DNA from 3 places in the Streptomyces sp. NPDC026301 genome. Region 2 is predicted to be linked to each of the others. Evidence: riboswitches for the same ligand, from Rfam matches in the RefSeq annotation. Region 2 holds a riboswitch; each other region holds the start of a gene.

Region 1 (4,879 bases), on a different contig from region 2:
CTGGCCGGAAGCCCGGGCGAACGGCGCGCGGTTCGTCTACGTCAAGGCCACCGAATCGACCTCCTACACCAACCCCTACTTCGACAGGCAGTACGGCGGCGCGCGCAAGGCCGGCCTGCTGCACGGCGCGTACCACTTCGCGGTGCCGGACGAGTCCTCCGGCGCCGCACAGGCCCGGTACTTGCTCAGCCACGGCGGCCGGTGGACGGCGGGCGGCCGGACGCTGCCGCCGGCCCTGGACATCGAGCACAACCCGTACAGCAAGAAGCACAAGTGCTACGGCGTGAGCAAGAAGAAGATGGTCCGCTGGATCTGGAGCTTCAGCGACGAGATCAAGCGGCAGACCGGGCGCCGGCCGGTGATCTACACGACCACGCGCTGGTGGAACACCTGCACCGGCGGCAGCGGCGCCTTCGCGAAGAGCCACCCGCTGTGGCTGGCATCCTGGCACGGGCAGCCCGGCAAGCTGCCGAAGGGCTGGGACTTCCTCAGCATCTGGCAGTACTCCAACAAGGGCGCGCTGCCGGGCGACCAGAACGCCTGGAACGGCTCGTTCGACCAGCTCCGCAGGTTCGCCGCGGGCTAGGAAGCGCCTCGACGCAAAGCACGTTCTGTACACCTCTGGATGAACCCCGAGTGACCGGTGAGGCGCCTCCGCACGAAATCGGCGGGGGCGTCACCACCAGGCCCGTTGTCGTTCATCTTCCGTTCACCCACCCTCCCTACGGTCGTTCGCGTCACTGACCATCGAACTGATTGCCTGGGTGAATGGAACACATCACGCTTCTCATCGGGATCGTGATCGTCACGGCCTTGGTGTTCGACTTCACGAACGGCTTCCACGACACGGCCAACGCCATGGCCACCACCATCTCCACGGGGGCCCTCAAGCCCAAAGTCGCGGTGGCGATGTCGGCGGCGCTGAACCTCGTCGGCGCGTTCCTCTCCGTCGAGGTGGCCAAGACCATCTCCGGGGGCATCATCGACGAAGGCGCCGGCATCCGGCCCGAAGTGATCTTCGCCGGCCTGGTGGGCGCGATCGTCTGGAACCTGCTGACGTGGCTCGCCGGCCTCCCCTCCAGCTCCTCGCACGCCCTCTTCGGCGGCCTGATCGGCGCGACCCTGGTGTCCGTCGGCATCGGCGGGGTCAACGCCGACGCGGTCGTCATGAAGGTCCTCATCCCGGCCGTGGCCGCGCCGATCGTCGCGGGCATCGCCGCGACGGCCGCCACCCGGCTCACGTACCGGCTGGCCCGCAACCGCGCCGACGAGGACACCGCCAAGGGCTACCGCGCCGGGCAGATCGCCTCGGCCGCCCTGGTCTCCCTCGCGCACGGCACCAACGACGCCCAGAAGACGATGGGTGTCATCACCCTGGCGCTGATCACCGGCGGTGTGGTCGCCCCGCACGCCGACCCGCCCCTGTGGGTCATCGCCTCGGCCGGTCTCGCCATCGCGCTCGGCACGTACCTGGGCGGCTGGCGGATCATCCGCACGATGGGCAAGGGGATCACCGACATCCAGCCGCCGCAGGGCTTCGCCGCCCAGACCGGCGCGGCGGTGACCATCCTCGCCTCCTCGCACCTCGGCTTCGCGCTCTCCACCACCCAGGTCTGCTCCGGTGCGGTCATGGGCTCCGGCCTCGGCCGCAAGGGCGGCGTGGTCCGCTGGTCCACGGCGGGCCGGATGGTGATCGCCTGGGGCCTGACGCTGCCGGCCGCCGCGCTGGTGGCCGCGGGCGCGGCCTTCCTGGCCGGCCAGGGCACCTGGGGCGTCACCGCCGTCGCCGTCCTCGGCCTCGCGGTCTGCGGCGCCATCTGGGCCGCCTCCCGCCGCAAGCCGGTGGACCACAGCAACGTCAACGACGTCGAGCCGGCCGGTGTCGTCACCGCCGCGCTGCAGACCGTCACCCCGCCGCCCGCGGGCGCGACCACGGCCGGCGCCGGCTCCATCGACGGCATCCCGGCGCAGTCCCCGTCCGCCTCCCGCTCCCCCGCCGCCTCGGCCGTCCGCTGACGCCGGGCGCTCGCGTTAAGGAACTCACGCCATGAACATCGACTGGGCGGCACTCGGCCAGGTCTTCGGCACCACCCTCGTGGTGACCGTCGGGATGGTGGGCCTGTTCACCCTGGGCATCGTGGGCACGTCCCGCAAGCCCCGCCAGGAGGGCGAGGCGGCCGCCGCGGCGGCCGTCGGCGGCGGCTCCTCCGCCGCGGCCCGCACCGGCGGCTACGCCTGCTTCGCGCTCTGCCTCGCGGCCGTCGGCTACGGCATCTTCCTGATCGTCACCGGCTGAGGCACTCACGCAGCACCTGAAGGCGCCCGGCGCCGCGGTTCCTTCCGCGGCACCGGGCGCCTTCGTCGTCCGCCCGCTTCCCCGGCGCCCGGCCTGTGGTGTCGGCCACATGCTCTGCCATACGCCCGCGTCGCAGGTCAAGGGTGAGTTGACGGGCATTCGCGGCACGTGGTGGACTGCCCGGTGCCATTCGGCGACAGATGAGGAAGTCCGGTGAGAATCCGGCGCGGTCCCGCCACTGTCACCGGGGAGCGCTCCTCCAGAAGAGGCCACGGCCCGCCGCAGACACGGGCTGGAAGGCCGGGGGCAGCGCCGATCCGGGAGCCAGGAGACTCTCGTCGCCCGTCACGTCGAGCCAGGGCGCGGACCCTGAGTGAGGACACACGCCATGCCGGGCCCCGAGCCGAGACCCCTGCCTTCCTGCGCCGTACGCCCGGTACGCGACCGCGTACGGCCGTCCCTCCGAGGCACGACGGCGGGCTGATCCGACGATGCGTGCCGAACACGCCACCTATGCGTGCGGCGCGGCTCTGGGCTTTCTCGGCGACCTGGCCGTGGGCGATCCCCGCCGCGGCCACCCGGTGGCCGCCTTCGGGCGGGCCGCGGGCGCCGTGGAGCGCGGGCTGTGGCGCGACCACCGCGGATACGGAGCGGCGCACACCGCGCTGTGCGCCGGCGGGGCCGCCGTGGGCGCCGCGCTGCTCTCCCGTGCCGTACGCAACTGCGCCCCCGCCCGCATCGCGCTGACCGCCGCCGCCACCTGGGCCGTGCTGGGCGGTACGACGCTGGGCCGGGAGGCGCGCGCCATCGGGAGCGCGCTGGAGGCCGGCGATCTGGACGTGGCGCGCGAGCGGCTGCCGCACCTGTGCGGCCGCGACCCGCAGGCACTGGACGGGCCGCAGATGGCCCGCGCGGTGGTGGAGTCCGTCGCCGAGAACACCTCCGACGCGGTGGTGGGCGCGCTGGTCTGGGGCGCCGTGGGCGGCGTTCCGGGGCTGGTCGCCTTCCGTGCCGTCAACACGCTCGACGCGATGGTGGGGCACAAGTCGGCGCGCTACCGCCGGTACGGCTGGGCCTCGGCCCGGCTGGACGACGTGGCGGGCTGGCCCGGCGCCCGGCTGACCGCCGCACTGGCCACCGTCGCCGGGCCCGACCCGCGCGGCGCGTGGCGCGCCTGGCGGGCCGACGGAAAGCGGCACCCGAGCCCCAACGCGGGCCCGGTGGAAGCCTCGTTCGCGGGCGCGCTCGGCGTACGGCTGGGCGGCACGCTCGCCTACGCGGGGCGGGTCGAGCACCGGCCGGTGCTCAACGACGGCGCACGCGCGGTCGACGGCGCGGACATCGCGCGCGCGGTGCGGCTGTCGCGCCGGGTGAGCGCGCTGGCGCTGGTGACGACGGTCGGGGCGCGGATCGCCGTGGGCGCGGTGCGCGGAGCGCGGAAGGCGAGGAGATCCCGGTGAGCGGTACGGACAGGACTCTCGGTGGCGGCCTGCTGGTCGCCGGGACGACGTCGGACGCGGGCAAGAGCGTGGTCACGGCGGGCATCTGCCGCTGGCTGACCCGCAAGGGCGTCAAGGTCGCGCCCTTCAAGGCGCAGAACATGTCGCTCAATTCGTTCGTGACGCGCGAGGGCGCGGAGATCGGGCGGGCGCAGGCCATGCAGGCAGCGGCGGCCCGTGTCGAGCCGACCGCGCTGATGAACCCGGTACTGCTCAAGCCCGGCAGCGACCGCAGCAGCCAGGTCGTCCTGCTGGGCAAGCCGGTGGGCGAGATGAGCGCCCGCGGATACTTCGGCGGGGCCGAGGGGGCGTCCCCCGGGCAGACGCTGTACGCGGGCCGCCGGGAGCAGCTGCTCGGCACGGTCACCGACTGCCTGACCGAGCTGCGCCGCACGCACGACGCGGTGATCTGCGAGGGCGCGGGCAGCCCGGCCGAGATCAACCTCCGCCGCACGGACATCGTGAACATGGGCATCGCGCGCGCCGCGAACCTGCCCGTCGTCGTGGTCGGCGACATCGACCGCGGCGGCGTCTTCGCGTCCTTCTTCGGCACCACCGCGCTGCTCTCCGCGGCCGACCAGGCGCACATCGCGGGCTACCTGGTGAACAAGTTCCGCGGCGACGTGACGCTGCTGGAGCCGGGCCTGGACATGCTCAAGCAGCTGAGCGGGCGGCCGACGCTGGGCGTACTGCCGTTCCGGCACGGGCTCGGCATCGACGAGGAGGACGGCCTGCGGGTGTCCCTGCGGGGCGCGGTCCGCGAGAGCGTCGTGGCGCCGCCGCACGGCAGCGACGTCCTGCGCGTCGCGGTCGCCGCCGTCCCCCTGATGTCGAACTTCACGGACGTCGACGCGCTCGCCGCCGAACCGGGCGTCGTGGTGCGCTTCGTGGACCGGCCCGAGGAGCTGGCCGACGCGGACCTGGTCGTACTGCCCGGCACCCGCGGGACCGTACGGGCCCTGCAGTGGCTGCGCGAGCGCGGCCTCGCGGACGCGATCGCCCGCCGCGCCGCGGAAGGCCGCCCGGTGCTCGGCATCTGCGGCGGCTTCCAGATGCTCGCCGAGCACATCGAGGACGAGGTGGA
Region 2 (4,879 bases):
AGCACGGCGCCGCCCAGCACCACCGCGCCGATGGCCAGCATCAGCACGACGGCGCCCGCGCCGCCCGGCTTGGCCGCGTTGCCGATCAGCGAGCCGAACCAGCCGAAGTCCGCGTCCCCGAAGGTGGTGTTCTCCTCGCCGAACGCGCCGAGCACCTTCAGGAGCAGCGCGGGCAGGAAGGTGATGAGGACGCCGTTGACGAAGGCGCCGACGGCCGCGCCGCGCCGGCCGCCCGTCGCGTTGCCGTAGACGCCGGCCGCGCCACCGGTGAAGAAGTGCGGCACCAGCCCCGGCAGGACCAGCGCGAGGCCGAACCACGGGTGGAAGAGCGCGGAGAGCAGCCCGAGGCTGACCAGGCCGCCGAGGAAGCTGCAGAGGAAGCCGATGAGGACAGCGTTCTGCGCGTACGGGAAGACGATCGGCGCGTCCAGCGACGGCACCGCGCCGGGCACCACCTTCCTGGCGATGCCCTGGAACGCCGGGACCAGCTCGCCCAGGATCGTCCGCACGCCGAACAGGATGATCGCGACGGCGATGCCGAACTGCAGGCCCTGCATGACGGACTGCATCACGTAGTTGCCGAGGCCGGTGGCGGCCGCGCCGCCGTCGCCCGCGAACGCCTTGAACGCGGTCTCCCGGCCGGCCCTGGCCAGGAAGAGGACCGCCATGATCACGTAGATCAGGACCATGGACAGCGCGGTGGCGACCATCGAGTCCCGCAGGAAGCGCAGCCCCTCGGGCAGCTTCATGTCCTCCGTACTGCGGCTGCGCCGGCCGACCAGCTGCCCGGCCGCGCCCGCCGCGACGTACCCGGCGGTGCCGAAGTGGCCGATGGCGATCGTGTTGTCGCCGGTGATGCGCTTGGTCCACGGGTGCGCGAAGGCCGGCATGGAGACCAGCAGGATGCCCAGCAGCACGCCGCCGACCAGCACCACGACGGCCGAGGACTGGCCGGCGGTGGCCAGCACCACGGTCAGCAGCGTCGCCATGAACAGCATGTGGTGGCCGGTCAGGAAGACGTACCGCAGCGGCGTGAAGCGGGCCAGCAGCAGGCTGACCCCGAAGCCGACGATCATCAGCCAGGCGACCCGGGCGCCGAACTGCGCCTGCGCGATGCCGACGATCGCCTCGTTGGTCGGGATGACGCCGTGCGCGCCGGTCGCGCCCTGGATCATCTCGCCCAGCGGGGCGAGGGCCGTGACGACCAGATTGGCGCCGGCCCCGATCAGCAGGAAGCCCAGCGTCGCCTTGAGGGCGCCGCCGACGATCTGCCCTGCGGACCTGCGCAGGGCGATCAGGCCGGTGGCCGTGATCAGGCCGACCAGGTACGCCGGCTGGCTGAGGACCTCGTTGACCAGGAATTCGGCGATCGATACGAGCCAGTGCATGGAGATGGTGCGCCCTTCGTTACTGGACGTCGTAGGTGTCTCGGAGGATGCGGTCGACCTCACCCGTACTGGTGAAGTTCTCGACGACCTTCACCGGGACGCCGACGTCGCCGAGCGTCCGGGCGATCTCGCCCGAGGTGAGGATGGCGACGGCCTCGCCGGCCTTGCCCTTGGCGGAGATGGTGTCGGTCGCCTCGACGGTGACGTACTTCGTCCAGCCCCAGCGGTCGAGCACCTGCTCCAGGGTGTTCTTCAGGAAGAGGCTGGTGCCCAGGCCGTTGCCGCAGACGGTGAGGATCTTGTGCGCGGACCCGCCGCCGGCCTGCCGTTCCGCCGGCTCCGCCGGCGCGTCCCGGCCCGCCAGCACCGCGTGCACCGCCTCCGGCGTCCGGGCCTCGCGCAGCGCCCGCTCGGTCTCCGGGTCCGCGAGCAGCCGCGCGAGCGCCGCCATCGCCTCCGTGTGCGCCCCGGAGTCCTTCGCCGCGAGCGCGACGACCAGGCTCACCGGGTCGTTCGACTCGTGCCCGAACTCCACCGGCTCGGCCAGCCGGACCCAGGACATGCCGGTCCTCAGGACCGCGGGCGAGGGGCGGGCGTGCGCGAAGGCGAAGCCGGGCGCGATGACGATGTACGGACCGTTCTCCTCGACGTTCTCGATCATTTCCGTGGTGTACTCACCGGTACTGGTACCGGTCGCGACCATGAGGTCGCCGGCGGCCCGTACCGCCGCTTGCCAGTCCGCCGCCGCCACGTCCAGCCGCACGGCCTCGGCGGGGATCAGTTCGCTCAGTGTCGGCATGGACGGGATCGTCGCACGAAAACGCTTGCCTGGATATGCGCGGTGCGGCGCCGGAAGGGATCATCGGAACATGAACGTGAGGATGCGGGTCGCCCAGCAGGAGGAAGCCGACGAACTGCTCGGCCGCAGTCCGCTCGCCGCGCTGGTGGGCATGCTGCTGGACCAGCAGGTGCCGATGGAGTGGGCGTTCACCGGTCCGTACACCATCGCCCGGCGGATGGCCGGGGACGACCTGGACGCGCAGGCCATCGCGGCGCAGGACCCGGAGGCGTTCGAGGAGCTGCTGGCCCGCAAGCCGGCCGTGCACCGCTATCCGCGGTCGATGGCCAAGCGGGTGCAGCAGCTGTGCCAGTACCTCGTCACGCACTACGACGGGGACGCCGAGGCCGTGTGGCGGGACGCCGAAACCGGCGCCGAGCTGCTGAAACGCCTCAACGACCTGCCCGGCTTCGGCAAGCAGAAGGCACAGATCTTCCTGGCCCTCCTCGGCAAGCAGTTCGGCGTGCGCCCCGAGGGCTGGCGCGAGGCCGCGGGGCCGTACGGCGAGGAGGGCTCGCACCGCTCGGTCGCCGACATCACGGGCCCCGAGTCGCTGGCCGAGGTCCGGGCGTACAAGCAGCAGATGAAGCGGGCGGCGAAGAAGGCGGCCGGCAAGTAGGGCCGCGCGGCCCGCCGCCCGGGGCGTGCGCGCTCAGCCCTCCGAAGGGGCGGCCACCCGCGCCGCCCACCGCTGTTCGACGCCCGACAGCCGCCAGTAGGCGATCGCCGCCGCCCAGACGACGACGAAGAGGCCGACGATGAGGTAGCCGACGTTGTCCAGGTCCAGGCCGGAGATCCGGTCGGTGACCGCGTCCTTCAGGCCGAGCTTGTCGTGCAGCACGGTCACCAGCTCGATGGTGCCGATGAAGAGGGCCACGGCGATGGACAGGCCGGTGATCGTGAGGTTGTAGTAGACCTTGCGCACCGGGTTGGAGAACGCCCACTGGTACGCGAAGTTCATGAACGTGCCGTCGAGGGTGTCGAAGAGGCTCATCCCGGCCGCGAACAGCAGCGGCAGGCACAGGACCGCGTACCAGGGCAGCCCGGACGCGGCGCCGCTGCCCGCCATCACCATCAGCGTCACCTCGGTCGCGGTGTCGAAGCCGAGGCCGAGGAGCAGCCCGATCGGGTACATCTGGCCCGGCCGCGTGATGGTCCTGGTGAACCGGCCGAGCACCCGGTTCATGAAGCCGCGCGAGTCCAGCTGCCGCTCCAGCTCCGACTCGTCGTACTCCCCGGCCCGCATGGCGCGGAAGACCCGCCAGATGCCGGCCAGCGCGATCAGGTTGAGGGCGGCGATGAGGTAGAGGAAGGCCCCGGAGACGGTGGTGCCGACCGTGCCGAGCACCTGGTGCGTACGGGAGCCCTCGTCCATCAGGGTCCCCGCGAGCGCCGCGCCGCCCGAGACCAGCGCGGCCATCAGCACGACCATGCTGGAGTGGCCGAGCGCGAACCAGAAGCCCACCGAGACCGGCCGCTTCCCGTCGGCCATGAGCTTGCGGGTGGTGTTGTCGATCGCGGCGATGTGGTCCGCGTCGAACGCGTGCCGCATGCCGAGGGTGTACGCGGTGACGCCCAGGCCCACGCCGAACACCTGTGTGCCGACGGTGTAGTGGCCGGGCACGACGAGCAGGAACAGCACACCGAACGCGACGATGTGCAAAGCGGCTATGACCGCCAGCAGGCCGGCCGTACGGACGGTGTCGCGCCGCTGCCAGCGGAACTGCGACAGATCGGCGGACGTGGGGGTATGAGTGGGCACGGTCATCCGGCCATCACGCTCCAGCACCTCGTGGAATCAGTTCGTGAGATGCCGTGGCCGGTCTCCTGGCTTACGAGGATCTCCTCCCCGCTCGTCAAGAGCGTGGAGGAGGACGCGCCCGCCCCGGCCTTCCCGTCCGCACTCCGCGGTCAGTGGCCCCCCGTACGTACGCGGTGCACGCACGGGGAATGGGTCGGTAGCTCCCCGATCACAGTGGCGAGGGCCGCTCCGGAATCGGACCCGTAGGTCTTCACCGGTCTTCCCGAGCACCACGGCCCGGCCACTCTAACCTCCCCCGTCCCGCCGCCGGGCGGTGTCCTCGGCCATCGGCTCTACGGCAACCGGGTCCGCCGCCGCCCAGTCGCCCAGCAGCCGCAGCGATTCCGCCGAGGCCGAGCCCGGCTCCGCGTGGTAGACGATCAGCTGCTGGTCCGGGTCGGCGGGCAGCCGCAGCGTCTCGTACGACAGGGTCAGCGGCCCGACGACCGGGTGGTGCAGCCGCTTCACGCCGAAGCCCTTGTCCTGCACGTCGTGCGTGGCCCACAGCTGCCGGAACTCCTCGCTCTTGACCGACAGCTCCCCGATCAGCGAGGCGAGCAGCGGGTCGTCGGGATGGCAGCCCGCGTCCAGGCGGAGGTAGGAGACGATGTCGGCGGCCTTGCTCTCCCAGTCGACGTAGAGCTCGCGCGCTGCCGGGTCCAGGAAGACCTGCCAGGCGATGTTCCGCTGCTCGGGCGGGAGCGCGGCGTAGTCGCCGAGCAGGGCGCACGCCATGCGGTTCCAGCCGATGACGTCCAGGCGGCGGCCCGCGACATACGCCGGAATCCCCTCCATCGCGTCCAGCAGCTGCTGCAGCGCGGGCCGCACCCGCTGCGGCCGCCCGGCGCCGCG
Region 3 (4,879 bases), on a different contig from region 2:
CAGGAAGTCGTCGAAGCCGTCGTCGTCCGGGCGGTCCTCCAGACCGAGGTCGTGGTCGAGCCGGGCGGCCTGGATGAGGGTCCAGATCTGCGCGCGGATGGCGGGCAGCTTGGCCGGGTCCATGGACGAGATCTGCGCGTACTCGTCGAGCAGCTGCTCCAGGCGCGCGATGTCGCCGTACGAATCGGCGCGGGCCATCGGCGGTACGAGGTGGTCGACGAGGGTGGCGTGGACACGGCGCTTGGCCTGGGTGCCCTCGCCCGGGTCGTTGACCAGGAACGGGTAGATGAGGGGGAGGTCGCCGAGGGCTGCGTCCGGGCCGCAGGCCGCGGAGAGACCCGCGTTCTTGCCGGGCAGCCACTCCAGGTTGCCGTGCTTGCCCAGGTGGATCATGGCGTCGGCGCCGAAGCCGCCGTCCTCGGCAGCGGCGGCGATCCAGCGGTAGGCCGCCAAGTAGTGGTGCGAGGGCGGCAGATCGGGGTCGTGGTAGATCGCGATCGGGTTCTCGCCGAAGCCGCGCGGCGGCTGGATGAGGATCAGCAGATTGCCGCGGCGCAGCGCGGCCAGCACGATGTCGCCCTCGGGGTTGCGGCTGCGGTCGAGGAACATCTCGCCGGGCGCCGGGCCCCAGTGCTCCTCGACGGACTTGCGCAGCTCGGCGGGGAGGGTCGCGTACCAGCGCTTGTAGTCGGCGGCCGGGATGCGGACGGGGTTGCGGGCCAGCTGCTCCTCGGTGAGCCAGTCCTGGTCGTGGCCGCCGGCCTCGATGAGCGCGCGGATCAGCTCGTCGCCGTCGCCGGAGACCAGGCCGGGGATCTCCTCCTCGGGCCCGAAGTCGTACCCCTCCTCCCGGAGGCGGCGCAGCAGCTCGACGGCGGAGGCGGGGGTGTCCAGGCCGACCGCGTTGCCGATGCGGGAGTGCTTGGTCGGGTACGCGGAGAGCACCAGCGCCACCCGCTTGTCGGCGGGCGCGATGTGGCGCAGCCGGGCGTGGCGTACGGCGATGCCGGCGACCCGCGACGCGCGCTCGGGGTCGGCGACGTACGCCGGGAGGCCGTCCTCGTCGATCTCCTTGAAGGAGAACGGCACGGTGATCAGGCGGCCGTCGAACTCGGGCACGGCGATCTGGCTGGCCGCGTCCAGCGGCGAGACGCCCTCGTCGTTCTCCTCCCAGTCGGCGCGCGAACCGGTCAGGCAGAGCGCCTGCAGCACCGGCACGTCCAGGCCGGTGAGGGCCCCCGCGTCCCAGGACTCGTCGTCGCCGCCGGCCGAGGCCGTCGCGGGCTTGGTGCCGCCTGCCGCGAGCACCGTGGTGACGATCACGTCGACGGCGCGCAGCGCGTCGATCAGCTCGGGCTCGGGGGCGCGCAGGGAGGCGACGTACAGCGGCAGCGGGCGGGCGCCCGCGTCCTCGATCGCGCCGCACAGCGCGTCCACGAAGGCGGTGTTCCCGCTCATGTGGTGGGCGCGGTAGTAGAGCACCGCAACCGTGGGGGCGTCCGGGGCGACGTCCTTACGGGCCGTGCGCTCCAGCGGGCCCCAGGAGGGCGCGGCGGCCGGCGGCTCGAAGCCGTGGCCGGTCAGCAGCACGGTGTCGGAGAGGAAGCGGGCCAGCTGCTCCAGGTTGGCCGGGCCGCCGTGCGCGAGGTAGGCGTGCGCCTCGGCGGCGATGCCGACCGGGACGGTCGAGGCGGCCATCAGCTGGGCGTCGGGGGCCTGTTCGCCGGTGAGCACGACGACGGGGCGGCCGTCGGCGAGCAGCTGGTCCAGGCCCTCCTGCCAGGCGCGGATACCGCCGAGGAGGCGTACGACGACCAGGTCGCAGCCGTCCAGCAGGCCGGGCAGCTCGTCGAGGTCCAGCCGGGCGGGGTTGGCGAAGCGGTAGCCGACCGGACCGCTCGCCGCGCGGGCGCTGAGCAGATCGGTGTCGGAGGTCGACAGGAGCAGGATCCTGCGGTGCTCGGGGGCGCTGTCCTCGGACGAATGCAGCATGCGGCGTCGGGCCTTCCTCGGGGTCCGCGCCCCGGGCGGTGTCGGAATGGATCTCCCCCGCCCGGGCGGAGCCGAGTGCTGGGGAAGGGGAGTTCCTGGCTCACCCGGCCGCTGGGGCCGGGCTCACAGTGGCGGGACCGCGCCGGATTCGCACCGGGCTTCCTCCCCTGTCGCCGTCGCCGGCGATGATGACGGACCGGATGGCCCGCCGTGAGCATAGTAAGGGCCGCTCCCCGAGCGCGGGGCGGACGCCCGGGACGGGGTCGGTATGCTCGCCGCCATGCCCACGGCGACCAACCCTCCACCTCGGGACGAACCCCCCATACCGGTTCGCTCCGACGCCTGCCCGGGCACTTTGCGGCTGCACATGGCGGACGACGGTGCGCTGGCCCGCGTCCGGGTGCCCGGCGGCGTACTGACCGCTCCTCAGGCGGCCGCGCTGGCCGACGCGGCGGTCCGCCTCGGGGACGGCGCGCTGCACCTCACCTCGCGCGGGAATGTGCAATTGCGCGGCCTGGACGGCGACTGCGGCGCGGCCCTGGCGGGCCTGCTCGACGCGGCCGGACTGCTGCCCTCGTACCGCCACGAACGGGTACGCAACGTCGTCGCCTCCCCGCTGTCCGGCCTCGACGGCGCCGGACACGCGGACGTACGCCCCTGGTTGCGCGCCCTGGACGGCCTGTTGTGCGCGAGCGAGGCCGCGACCGCGCTCTCCGGACGCTTCCTGTTCGCGCTGGACGACGGGCGCGGGGACATGGCGGCGCTGGGGGCGGATGTGACATTGATCGCCTCGGGGGGCGACGCGCTGCTGCACGTGGGGGCGGCGGACGGCGCCCTTCGGGTGCGCGGTGCCGACGCTCCTCGGGGCGCGCTGTGCGCGGCCGAGGTGTTCCTGGAGGCGGCGGCGGAGATCGGCTCCCGTACGTGGCGGGTGCGCGATCTGCCGGACGGCGCGGGCCCGTTGGTGCGCACGACGGCCCGCCGACTGGAGACGGCCGGCATTCCCTGCACGTATGTGGCGAGCGCCTCGCTGCCTACGGAGGCGGCGCCCGCCCCCGGGATCGTCGACGGCCCCGTCGGCCACCGGGCGCTGTCCGTCCTCGCCCCCCTCGGCACCCTGACCGCCGACCAGTGGCGGCTGCTGGCCGACGCGGCCCGCGCGGACGGCGCCGGTGAAGTACGGCTGACCCCGTGGCGCGGCGTGGTCGTGCCCGGCCTCGACGGCCCCACCGCCGACGCCCGGCTGCGCGACCTGGCGGCGGCCGGCCTGATCACCGACGCCGCCTCCCCCTGGCACGGCGTCGGCGCCTGCATCGGCCGCCCCGGCTGCGCCAAGTCGCTGGCCGACGTGCGGGCGGACGCCGCGACGGCGCTCGGGACGGGCGGCGGGCTGCCCGTGTACTGGTCGGGCTGTGCGCGCCGCTGCGGTCACCCGCAGGGCCACTGGGTGGACGTGGTCGCCACCCCCGAGGGCTACGAGGTCGACGGGTACCGGGTCGCGGCGCGCGAAGTGGCTCTGCGTACTGTCGTGAGCGACGCCGCAGACATGAACGTGTCTTCAGGTGTATCTGATGTACCGGACCTAGGTGATGCACCGGTCCTTTCTGATGCACCGGTTCCTCCCGATGCGCCGGGCACTTCCGATGTACCGGATCTTGCCGTCGCCGTGGCGGCAGCGCGCACGACCACAGCGACCACAGCGACCACAGCGACGAGATGAGCGAGAGCACCGTGTTCGACTACGAGAAGGACGGGGCGGAGATCTACCGCCAGTCCTTTGCCACCATCCGCGCGGAGGCGGACCTCGCGGGGCTGCCCGCGGACGTCTCCCAGGTCGCGGTCCGGATGATCCACGCCTGCGGCATGACCGATCTCGTCCGCGACCTCGGGTACTCCCCGGACGTGGTGGCCCGCGCCCGTAAGGCGCTGCACGCCGGCGCGCCCATTCTGTGCGACGCGCAGATGGTCGCCAGCGGGGTCACCCGCAAGCGGCTGCCCGCCGACAACGCCGTGGTGTGCACCCTCTCGGAGCCGGGCGTGCCCGAACTGGCCGAGAAGCTGGGCACCACGCGCAGCGCCGCCGCGCTGGAGCTCTGGCGCGACCGCGGCCTGCTGGAGGGCTCGGTGGTGGCCGTGGGCAACGCGCCGACCGCCCTGTTCCGGCTGCTGGAGATGGTCGCGGAGGGCGCGCCGCGCCCGGCGGCCGTCCTCGGCATACCGGTGGGCTTCATCGGCGCGGCCGAGTCGAAGGACGCCCTCGCGGCGAACACGCTGGGCCTGGACTACCTGGTGGTGCGGGGCCGTCGCGGCGGCAGCGCGATGGCCGCGTCCGCCGTCAACGCGATTGCGAGCACCGCGGAATGAGCACCCCCACGGAGAGCGGCGCCGCTCCTCTGAACAGCGGCGGCACCGGGAAGCTGTACGGGGTCGGGCTGGGCCCCGGCGACCCGTCGCTGATGACCCTGCGGGCCGTCGAGGCCATCGCGGAGGCGGACGTGGTGGCGTACCACAGCGCCCGGCACGGCCGGTCCCGCGCCCGGGCGATCGCCGAGCGGCACCTGCGCCCCGACCACATCGAGGAGCTGCTGCGCTACCCGGTCACGGTCGAGACGACGGACCACCCCGGCGGCTACCGGGGCGCGCTGAACGACTTCTACGAGGAGGCCGCCGCCCGGCTGGCGGCGCACCTCGACGCGGGCCGCACGGTCGCCGTCCTCGCCGAGGGCGACCCGCTCTTCTACGGCTCGTACCAGCACATGCACAAGCGGCTCGCGCACCGCTACCCCACCGAGGTCGTCCCCGGGATCACCTCGGTCAGCGCGGCCGCGGCCCGGCTCGGTGAACCGCTCGTCGAGGCCGAGGAGACGCTGACGATCGTGCCGGGCAC

Evidence for each region. A riboswitch is a leader RNA that binds a small molecule or an ion and turns the genes downstream of it on or off. The one in region 2 is predicted to bind cobalamin.
Region 1: it holds a riboswitch for cobalamin, as region 2 does, so the genes downstream of both, ACZ4MH_RS29500 (cobalamin biosynthesis protein) here and nicT (Nickel transporter NicT) in region 2, are expected to answer to the same signal.
Region 3: it holds a riboswitch for cobalamin, as region 2 does, so the genes downstream of both, cobN (cobaltochelatase subunit CobN) here and nicT (Nickel transporter NicT) in region 2, are expected to answer to the same signal.

The regions. Positions count from the first base shown of each region.
Region 1 covers NZ_JBVHPN010000021.1:54,226-59,104, forward strand. Annotated here, with positions in the region: gene ACZ4MH_RS29485 (lysozyme) at 1-586, shown strand, start outside; gene ACZ4MH_RS29490 (inorganic phosphate transporter) at 769-2,016, shown strand; gene ACZ4MH_RS29495 (hypothetical protein) at 2,048-2,296, shown strand; cobalamin riboswitch at 2,452-2,650, shown strand; gene ACZ4MH_RS29500 (cobalamin biosynthesis protein) at 2,788-3,756, shown strand; gene ACZ4MH_RS29505 (cobyric acid synthase) at 3,753-4,879, shown strand, end outside.
Region 2 covers NZ_JBVHPN010000031.1:24,684-29,562, reverse strand. Annotated here, with positions in the region: gene ACZ4MH_RS32810 (PTS ascorbate transporter subunit IIC) at 1-1,388, opposite strand, end outside; gene ACZ4MH_RS32805 (PTS sugar transporter subunit IIAB) at 1,408-2,187, opposite strand; gene ACZ4MH_RS32800 (HhH-GPD-type base excision DNA repair protein) at 2,258-2,845, shown strand; gene nicT (Nickel transporter NicT) at 2,879-3,994, opposite strand; cobalamin riboswitch at 4,027-4,277, opposite strand; gene ACZ4MH_RS32790 (helix-turn-helix domain-containing protein) at 4,274-4,879, opposite strand, start outside.
Region 3 covers NZ_JBVHPN010000030.1:25,961-30,839, forward strand. Annotated here, with positions in the region: gene cobN (cobaltochelatase subunit CobN) at 1-1,992, opposite strand, end outside; cobalamin riboswitch at 2,062-2,217, opposite strand; gene cobG (precorrin-3B synthase) at 2,261-3,712, shown strand; gene ACZ4MH_RS32555 (precorrin-8X methylmutase) at 3,709-4,356, shown strand; gene ACZ4MH_RS32560 (precorrin-2 C(20)-methyltransferase) at 4,353-4,879, shown strand, end outside.